One region of the Priestia sp. YIM B13552 genome, then DNA from elsewhere that is predicted to be linked to it. Evidence: predicted binding sites of a transcription regulator. Region 1 holds the regulator's gene; the other holds the start of a gene.
What was found. The regulator Rex, encoded in region 1, represses fermentation and respiration genes when NADH is low (regulators of the CRP and FNR family bind a similar motif). The targets are predictions, from matches to a motif close to TTGTGAAATATTTCACAA.
Positions count from the first base shown of each region.

Region 2: the regulator Rex is predicted to act here: its motif matches at 1,401-1,418, upstream of ACFX40_RS24500 (L-lactate dehydrogenase).

Region 1 covers NZ_JBHZOU010000017.1:3,412-8,182, forward strand. The annotation lists gene ACFX40_RS27235 (ABC-F family ATP-binding cassette domain-containing protein) at 1-1,718, opposite strand, end outside; gene ACFX40_RS27240 (redox-sensing transcriptional repressor Rex) at 2,177-2,815, shown strand; gene tatA (twin-arginine translocase TatA/TatE family subunit) at 2,869-3,054, shown strand; gene tatC (twin-arginine translocase subunit TatC) at 3,070-3,825, shown strand; gene ACFX40_RS27255 (YdiK family protein) at 3,851-4,078, opposite strand; gene ACFX40_RS27260 (CPBP family intramembrane glutamic endopeptidase) at 4,075-4,771, opposite strand, start outside.
Region 2 covers NZ_JBHZOU010000009.1:48,662-53,432, forward strand. The annotation lists gene ACFX40_RS24495 (lactate permease LctP family transporter) at 1-357, opposite strand, end outside; gene ACFX40_RS24500 (L-lactate dehydrogenase) at 420-1,376, opposite strand; gene ACFX40_RS24505 (cation diffusion facilitator family transporter) at 1,708-2,583, shown strand; gene ACFX40_RS24510 (methyl-accepting chemotaxis protein) at 2,724-4,742, shown strand.

The sequences.
Region 1 (4,771 bases):
AATTTCTTTTGTTCTTTATCTTGTTTATAGGACTGTTTATCTACTTTTACCGTGCGTTCTTCGTTTGCTTTTATATTTTCTAATTCTTTGATTTCCTCTATTTCTGCTTTCTTTTCTACATAATAGTCATAATCTCCAAGAAATTCTTCTACCCCTTCAGGAGATAGCTCTGCTATTTTGTTTGCAATACGATTAATAAAATAACGGTCATGTGAAACAAATAACAGAGTTCCTGGGTAATCGATTAACGCATTCTCGAGTACTTGTTTACTATCTAAATCAAGATGGTTAGTAGGTTCATCCAAAATTAAGAAATTAGCTTTTTGAAGCATAAGCTTCGCAAGAGCCAAACGTGCTTTTTCACCACCGCTAAGCGTCGAAACGATTTTCAGTACATCATCACCTGAAAACAGAAAATTTCCAAGCGCTGTACGAATTTCTTTTTCAGGTTTGGAGGGGTAGTCATCCCAAAGCTCATTTAAAACGGTTTTATTAGACGTTAAATTAGCTTGCTCTTGGTCGTAATAACCAACCATTACGTTCGAGCCAAAAGAAATGGTTCCAGTCTTGAAGCTTAGTTTATCCACAATACCTTTTAATAACGTAGATTTCCCAACTCCATTAGGGCCAACCAACGCAAGGCTTTCACCTTTTTTAATCCGAAGGTTTGCGTCTTGGACGACGTATTTGTGTTCATCATATCCGATGGACACGTTTTCGAGGTTTAAGACTTCATTTCCGCTTTGACGCTCAATTTCAAACGAAAAACTAGCTGATTTTTCGCCTTCGTTAGGTCGATTTATTAACTCCATTCGATCGAGCTGCTTACGTCTGCTTTGCGCACGTTTTGTAGTCGATGCACGGGCGATGTTTCGCTGAATAAAATCATTCAGTTTTGCGACTTCATCTTGCTGCTTTTCGTACTGACGCAACTCTTTTTCATATCGCTCTGCTTTTTGTACAAGGTATTTAGAGTAGTTGCCCGTGTACTTGACCGTTGTTTTTTGTGTGACTTCATACACTTGATTTACGACCTTATCAAGGAAGTAACGATCGTGTGAAACAATTAAAATAGCTCCTTCATACCCTTGCAGAAACTGTTCCAGCCATGCTAAAGTTTCAATATCTAAGTGGTTGGTAGGCTCATCCAGAACAAGCAAGTCTGGCTTTGTTAAAAGCAGTTTTGCAAGAGCCAAGCGCGTTTTTTGTCCACCGCTCAAGGAGGAAATAGGGGTGCTATAGTCAAAGTTTGAGAAACGGAAACCGTGAAGAATAGATCGTGTATCCGCTTCATATTGATAGCCGCCTAAATCTTTGAACGTTACTTGAAGCTGATCGTACTCTTTGGTTAGTTTTTCGTATTGAACTGAATCATTAAAAATGTCTGGATCGCCCATCTTCGTTTCAAGCGTACGTAATTCTTTTTCCATCTTCTTTAACGGAGCAAAGACCGTCATCATTTCTTCCCATATGGAGAGTGTTGACTCAAGAACTGTATCTTGTCCCATATAATCAATGGAAACACCTTTAGGTTTAATAATTTCTCCGCTGTCATAAGAAAGCTGCTCAGCAATAATTTTTAATAAAGTTGATTTACCAGCACCGTTTCGTCCCACTAGGGCAATGCGGTCTTTTGATTGTACTTCTAACTTTATATTCGATAAAATGGGTTCTGCCCCATAGTATTTTGTAATACCGTTCAATTGTAGAATAATCATTTTTTCACCTCTAGTAGTATATCCATAGTGTATTTTAACATATTTTCAACTACAAGTTCTTCCTACAAGCGTTTGTAATTTGTAGAGAGACAAGGACAAATGATGAAGCGAATGTTTTGATTCATGAAATAAAATGATTTTACCTGCACATTTTATACAGGATACTATGTTAAAATAAGAGATAAGTGCATCTCTGAACTTATATATGATGGATGTAGAAAACCCGTCATGACTAACAAACGGATCCTTTGAAGAGCTAATTACTTCGTTCTAGCTACCGACTTTAAGTAGTGCTGGATAGACAAAAGCCGTCGGGGTGCGAAGCGGAGTATATATAAAACAAGAGAAAAGAGAGAGAATTGGAAGCGCTACCTCAAAGCGGTTGATGCTTTGTGAAAGGTAATGCAATATGACTTGAAAATGTTAGTAATGACATACATGAACTGAGGGGGTACAACGTGAACACTGAACAATTAAAAATACCACAAGCAACGGCTAAACGATTGCCGCTTTATTATCGTTTTTTAAAAAACTTGCATGCTTCTGGTAAACAGCGTGTTTCGTCAGCGGAGTTAAGTGAGGCAGTGAAAGTTGATTCTGCTACTATTCGCCGGGATTTTTCTTACTTTGGAGCATTAGGGAAAAAGGGATACGGCTACAATGTGAATTATTTACTTACATTTTTCCGTAAAACGTTAGACCAAGATGAAGTAACGAAAGTAGCACTTATTGGCGTAGGGAATCTGGGAACGGCCTTTTTAAATTATAATTTTATTAAAAATAATAACACCAAAATTGAGTGCGCTTTTGATGTGATAGAAGATAAAGTCGGTACAAAAGTAGGCGACGTGCCGGTTTATCACCTTGACCAATTGGAAGATTATATGAGTGATGATATCTCAGTGGCGATTTTAACCGTTCCTGCCACTGTGGCTCAGCAAATTACCGATCGTTTAGTGAATTGCGGAATTAAAGGGATTCTAAACTTCACTCCTGCACGCTTAAACGTACCGGATGAGATTCGACTGCATCATATTGATCTGGCTGTAGAATTACAGTCGCTTGTCTACTTTTTGAAAAATTATCCTGTTGAATAAGATGGACTGTGTTACGATTTCCTTAAGTCTAAATTAATAAGGAGAGTGGGAATATGGGGATTGGAGCAGGCAGTTGGATTATTATTGCGATTGTAGCACTGCTTATTTTTGGACCGAAACGGTTACCGGAGCTAGGAAGATCAGTTGGGCAAACGCTTAGAGAGTTTAAGCATGCCGCTAGCGGTGCCTCAGAAGATCGTGAAAAAGATAAACAGCGTCAAGTAGATGACAAAGAGTAAAAGGGTGATCATAGTATGACCGAACAAGAAATGTCAATATATGATCATATAGGAGAGCTGCGAAAACGCATTTTAATTGTTTTATTTTTCTTTGTCATTGCCACAATTGGCGGCTTTTTTATAGCGGATAAAGTTATTGTCTATTTACAGCATGCTGATGAGGCAAAAAATTTAACGATGAATGCATTTAGGCTAACAGATCCAGTTAAGATTTATATGCAGTTTGCTGTTATTATCGGCTGTGTACTTGCAGCTCCTGTTGCACTGTATCAACTTTGGGCATTTATTAGTCCTGGTTTATATGAAAAAGAGCGGAAGGTAACGCTTGGATATATTCCTGTTTCCATTTTTCTCTTTATCGGCGGTGTCTCTTTTTCTTATTTTGTGTTGTTTCCATTTGTCGTCGATTTTATGACGCGCGTTTCTGATGAGCTGAATGTAAACCAAGTGATTGGCATTAATGAATACTTTTCTTTTTTAATGCAGCTCACACTGCCTTTTGGGCTGTTGTTTCAGCTTCCTGTTGTCGTCATGTTTTTGACGCGATTAGGAATTATCACGCCTATGTTTTTATCTCAAATTCGAAAGTATGCCTATTTCGTACTGCTAGTTATTGCCGCACTTATTACACCACCAGAATTGCTCTCGCACATGATGGTGACAGTGCCGCTCTTAATTTTGTATGAAATCAGCATCATTATTTCCCGCATTTCGTATCGCAAAGTGTTAAAGGCAAGGGCAGAGCAAGAAAAAGAAGATGTTAGTATGTAAAAAAACCACTGAAACAGTGGTTTTTTTATTTAGATGAATCATCTTGATTTTTATAGTGCTGCTGCAACTTTTTAATTTTATAGTGCAAGATAAAAATGCGAACCGCAAATCTGAAATCGAATGCGGCTACGAGTGCAAATAAGATCGTAGGGAAGTTCCACACGGTTTCCTGAGCATTTTGAATAGCCAGGTAGGTGAATAAAATCCCCATAATAATATAAATAAACCCTCGTGTTAAAGGGATATTCTTCATAAAAACATGCCTCCAAAAATAAACTGCATTTGTTCTGCTTGCTTTTGCATTTCTATAATTTTATCTGCAAAAATAGTTTGAGATAAAATAACGATTGTATTCATCAACACGTGAGCAATAATGGGTACAATAATTAGTCTTGTTCTTGCATAAAGGAATGCAAATACAAATCCCATGGCTGTATACACGAGCAAATGTTTAAAATCCCAGTGTACGGCAGCGAAAATAAGGGAACTAATAAATGCAGAGATAAAGAAATTATATCGTTTGTGAAGAGAACCGAAAATAATCTTTCGAAAAATAATCTCTTCTAGAATTGGTCCAATAACAGACGTAACGACAATAAGGAACGGTGTTGCTTTAACAAGGTTAACAATATTTTGTGTGTTTTCAGATACTTGGGTAATGCCAAGAGCGTGTTCGATCATACCTGCTACAGCTTGACCAGCCATAGCGAGAAACACCCCAAGGACTGACCAGACAACAGCAATCGTTTTTCCAGCATGTTCTATACGCATGGACATGTCACGACGCAGCAGCAGTAAGACAATAAGTAAACCAAGGATAAAGCTGATGATGGTCCAATAAGTCAAAAGCATGACATTCGCTGTTCGAACTGGATATTGCTCAAACATTCCTGTTAATTTTAACAGCGGTATACCAACAACTCCTGAAAACTGCATAAGGATGTAG
Region 2 (4,771 bases), on a different contig from region 1:
CATTTGCAAGCGGGGGTCATCGGTTATTGAAATAATAGATTGTCTGATGGTAGTAAACTGTCCGCTTTTGACAGTTAGCTTGTATAAGAACACCGCTCCGATAATAATATAGCTGATGGGCCAAAGTGCATACAGAAACCCATAGCCTGTGGCTCCTAAAACCATTGAGGCAGGCATATCATAAAAATAAATAGCAATAATCATAGAAAGAAGCACCGTAATACCGGCAGCAATATGTCCTTTTAATTTCAAAAGAGTTAAAGCAATAAAGAAAAAGATAATGGGGATGAGTGCAATTAGTGCAGAAAGCCAAATATTATCTAACGGATTATATACCTGAGTCCACGTCATATTCATACACCTCTACTACATATTTAAAACAAGGGAGCGGGGGAGTCCCCCGCAAAAATCTTTAGATGTTACACAAAAGCTCTGTCGCGAGTTTGCTTAAGAATGCTAGCAGAGTGCTCGAGCTGTTGCTGTTCGTGAGGAGTTAAATTCAATTCAATAATTTGACGTACGCCGTTTTTATTAATGATAGCTGGTACGCCGATATACACATCAGAAATACCGTATTGTCCTTCTAATAAAGCAGATACTGTTAAAATAGAATTTTCATCATCTAAAATAGCCTTGGTAATGCGTACAAGCCCCATTGCAATTCCGTAATAAGTCGCTCCTTTTCGATTAATAATATGGTAAGCCGCATCGCGGGTTTGTTCGAATAGATGCTGCATATCGGGTTCTTTTTCAATAGCGGCAGTATTGATAAAATGTTCGAGCTTCACACCGCCAATTTGCGCGTGGCTCCAAACAGGAAATTCCGTATCTCCATGTTCCCCCATAATATAAGCGTGGACGTTGCGAGAATCTACTTCGAAATAGTCGCTTAACAAGTAGCGGAAGCGAGCTGTGTCAAGGATCGTTCCTGAACCAATTACCCGTTCGTTTGGTAATCCTGATACTTTTTGTGTAACGTGTGCGAGAATATCAACTGGATTTGTTGCCACTAAAATGATGCCGTCAAATCCGCTGTTCATAATATCTTTTACGATGCATTCAAAAATTTTAACGTTTTTTTCAACTAGATCTAAGCGTGTTTCCCCTGGAGCTTGATTAGCGCCCGCTGTAATAACTACTAAATCAGCATCAGCACAGTCTTTATAATCTCCAGCCCAGATTTTCATCGGTGTGGCAAATGGCATTCCATGATTGATATCGCGTGCTTCACCTTCTGCTTTTTCTTTGTTCATATCGATTAACACTAATTCATTGGCAATACCTTGATTCACCATTGAAAAAGCGTAGCTTGAGCCAACAAAACCAGTTCCGATAACGGCAACTTTTCGTGTTTTTGGTGTAAATTGTGTTTTCATTTGTATCATCCTTTGAATTTTATTTTGTGATGTTTTTCACAATGTTAGTGTAACAAGAATAAATACCCTCGGCTGTGATAAAAATCACACCCTTAAAAAATAGTAAACAATTTTACAGGGCGATTTAAAAAAATGTCCTTCTACATGAAGTGCCACATTTAGAAAGATCTTAAACGTTTAAAGTGTTGAGTAAAGGCAACTTGTTTTGCAGAAAGCTAAAGAGTTTAACATTCTCTATTTGTATGTTAGCAGCCAATAATGTTTCTATAGACCCACACGAAATCCATTTGTTACACTAAGTTTGCTTATTTTGAATAAAGGAGTGGAAGGGATGGAGAATTACTATGAGCAAGCCCAAAAAGGCGCTTGGGTTAGTATCTTATCATATATCTTTTTATCGACATGTAAACTTATCATTGCGGGTATCACCGCTTCCTCTGCATTAAAAGCCGACGGTCTTAATAATGTTACAGATATTATTGCATCAATTGCCGTCTTAATCGGCTTAAAGATTTCTAAAAAACCTCGCGATAATGATCACCCCTATGGACATTCCAGAGCGGAACATATCTCTTCACTTATTGCTTCTTTTATCATGATGGTCATCGGACTAGAAGTATTGGTCGATGCGGGTCAGTCATTATTTATGGACAAATCTGAAGCGCCTAATTTACTGGCTGCTTGGGTAGGTCTTGGAGCGGCTGCTGTTATGGGTGGTGTCTACCGATATAATATTAAGCTTGCTAAAAAACTTGATAGCCAGTCTTTATATGCGGTTGCTAAAGATAATTTGTCTGATGCACTTGTGAGTATAGGGGCTGTTGTGGGAATTTTTGGCTCACAGTTCGGTCTGCCCTGGCTGGACGTGGTAGCTGCTTTTGCTGTGGGAATTATTATTTGTAAAACAGCCATCGAAATTTTTAAAGAAGCGGCTCATTCCTTAACGGACGGATTTGATGAAGAAAAGTTAGGGCACTACAAAGAAAGCATCGAGCTTGTAGAAGGTGTAAAAGAAGTAGAAGATGTGAAAGCGCGTAAGCTTGGTAACCAAGTCGTGATCGATGTAACTGTTAAAGTAGATCCCCATTTAAATGTTATCAAAAGCCATGAAATTGCTGATCAAATTGAACATATGATGAACGATGAGCATCAAATTAAAGATACGCTTGTTCATATTGAACCTGATGCATACGAAAAGCAAAAATAAAACCAGCACGTTCTTTCGTTATGAAAGGATGCGCTGGTTTTATTTTGCGGGAATTTGAAATAAATCACAAAAACTTCTTCAAAAATGAAAATAAAAAGCCGTTATTAGTAATATAAAGATTTTTGTAGAAGGGTGAGGGAATGAAGAGGTTAAGTGCAAAGCTCGTAGTATTTTTTAGTATTTTTATAGCTATTTTATTATTAGTTGTTTCAGGGGCTGTTTATCAATTTACCAAAACACAAATAGAAAAAGATGTAGAAATTCAGTCTCAAAGTCAAGTGAAAGAGTTAAAAGAAACGATTCATACGTACTTAGACATGTATAGTCGTTCTTTGCTGACGTATAGTGAAAACGATGTAATTGTTAACTTTGTTAAGCAGGAAGGAGATCAAACAAACCAAGAGAAAAATCCGTATTTTACATGGAACACAGTTCAAAAAGAGTTTACACAGTTTAAAGAAAAGTATCCAAATCTGGCACTTGAATACATAGGCACTAAAAATAAAGGAATGTATTCTGTTCCTAAACAAGAGTTTGGTTCAAACTATGATCCGACTTCAAGGGTGTGGTACAAACAAGCGGTAGAATCACCTAATGAGGTTATTTATACGGATCCATATGAAGATGCAGCAACCAAAAAGACGGTCGTGACAATTGCAAAGGCTATTTTAGATCCAGATACTAAAAATGTGCTGGGCGTTATAGCTACTGATTTAGACTTAGATGCATTAAAAAACATTGTAGGTAAAGCAGAAGTAAATCACGGTGGGTATGCATTTTTATTTGATCAAAATGGCACAGCGCTCGTTCATCCAACAGAAGCTGGAAAAAATTTAATGAATCAGCCATTTATGAAAAAAATGTACGAAGCAGACCGGAGTAGAGATTTCATGAAGTATACCTTTCAAGGTGAAGAGAGAGTGATGGCATATGATACTCTCGAAGGGACGAATTGGAAGATAGGAAATGCCTTTATTTATAATGAAATGCTCTCAAGCGCTCATCATTTACTGACTGTTATTGTCTGGATTGCGTTAATTGGCATCTTATTATCAGTAGTGTTAACCATCTTTTTCTCAAGAATCATTACTAATCCGATTCGCCGCTTGAAAAATGAAGTAGCCAAAGTAACAGCTGGCGATTTAACGGTTCAGGTGAAGACGAAGTCAAAAGATGAAATTGGTGAGCTTACTCATTTATTTAATGATATGGTAGCCAAAATGAAAACATTGATTGGCACGGTTCAGACGTCTGTTGAGACAGTAAAAACGTCTGTTGAAGACTTGAGTGCCGTATCTGAAGAAGCCACTGCATCCAGTGAGGAAATCGGCCGGGCTATCCATGAGATTGCGAGCGGTGCCACGCAGCAAGCTTCTGACGCTGACACTACTAATCATAAAACGATGAGTTTATCTTCGCAAATTGAAGAAGTCATTGAACAAAATGCACAGATTAATAAAATGACGATTGAAGCTGTAAGCATCAATGAAAAAGGTTTAAAACAGATGCAGCTCCTTCGCAACCAAACTACTGAATCGGCTCAAACGATTCATGCTGTTCAAGCTGTAATGGAAGAGTTAACAAATAAGATGAAAAAAATTGAATCTATTATTTTTACCATTAATAGTATTTCAGATCAGACAAATTTACTTGCATTAAATGCTAGTATTGAAGCAGCTCGTGCAGGAGAACATGGCAAAGGATTTGCGGTAGTAGCTGAAGAAGTGCGAAAACTCGCTGAACAGTCCTCTCAGGCCACTGAACAAGTTCGCCATACGATTGCAGCGATTCAAGGGGAAGTCGCTGCTGCACGTGAAGAATGCAACCGTACAGAAGAGCTTTCAAAGTCTCAGGACTTTGTGGTAGGAGATACAGAACGAGCTTTTCATAAAATTGCAACTACAATTGAACAAGTGGCGGCGGCTGTGGAACATGTGACAAGCAGCATGGACAGTATCGATGAGCATAAGGAAGACGTGGTAGCGGCCATTCAAAGTATAGCAGCTATTGCACAGCAATCAGCAGCGGGAACTGAAGAAATTACCGCTTCTACAGAAGAACAAATTAGAGCTATTTCTACTGTTTCTCAATCAGCTGAACATCTGCAAGAGATTAGTGAAGAATTGGCGAACTTGATTCGTCAGTTTAAAATTCAATAGAAAAAAGCTGGGACAAAAGTATTTTAGTT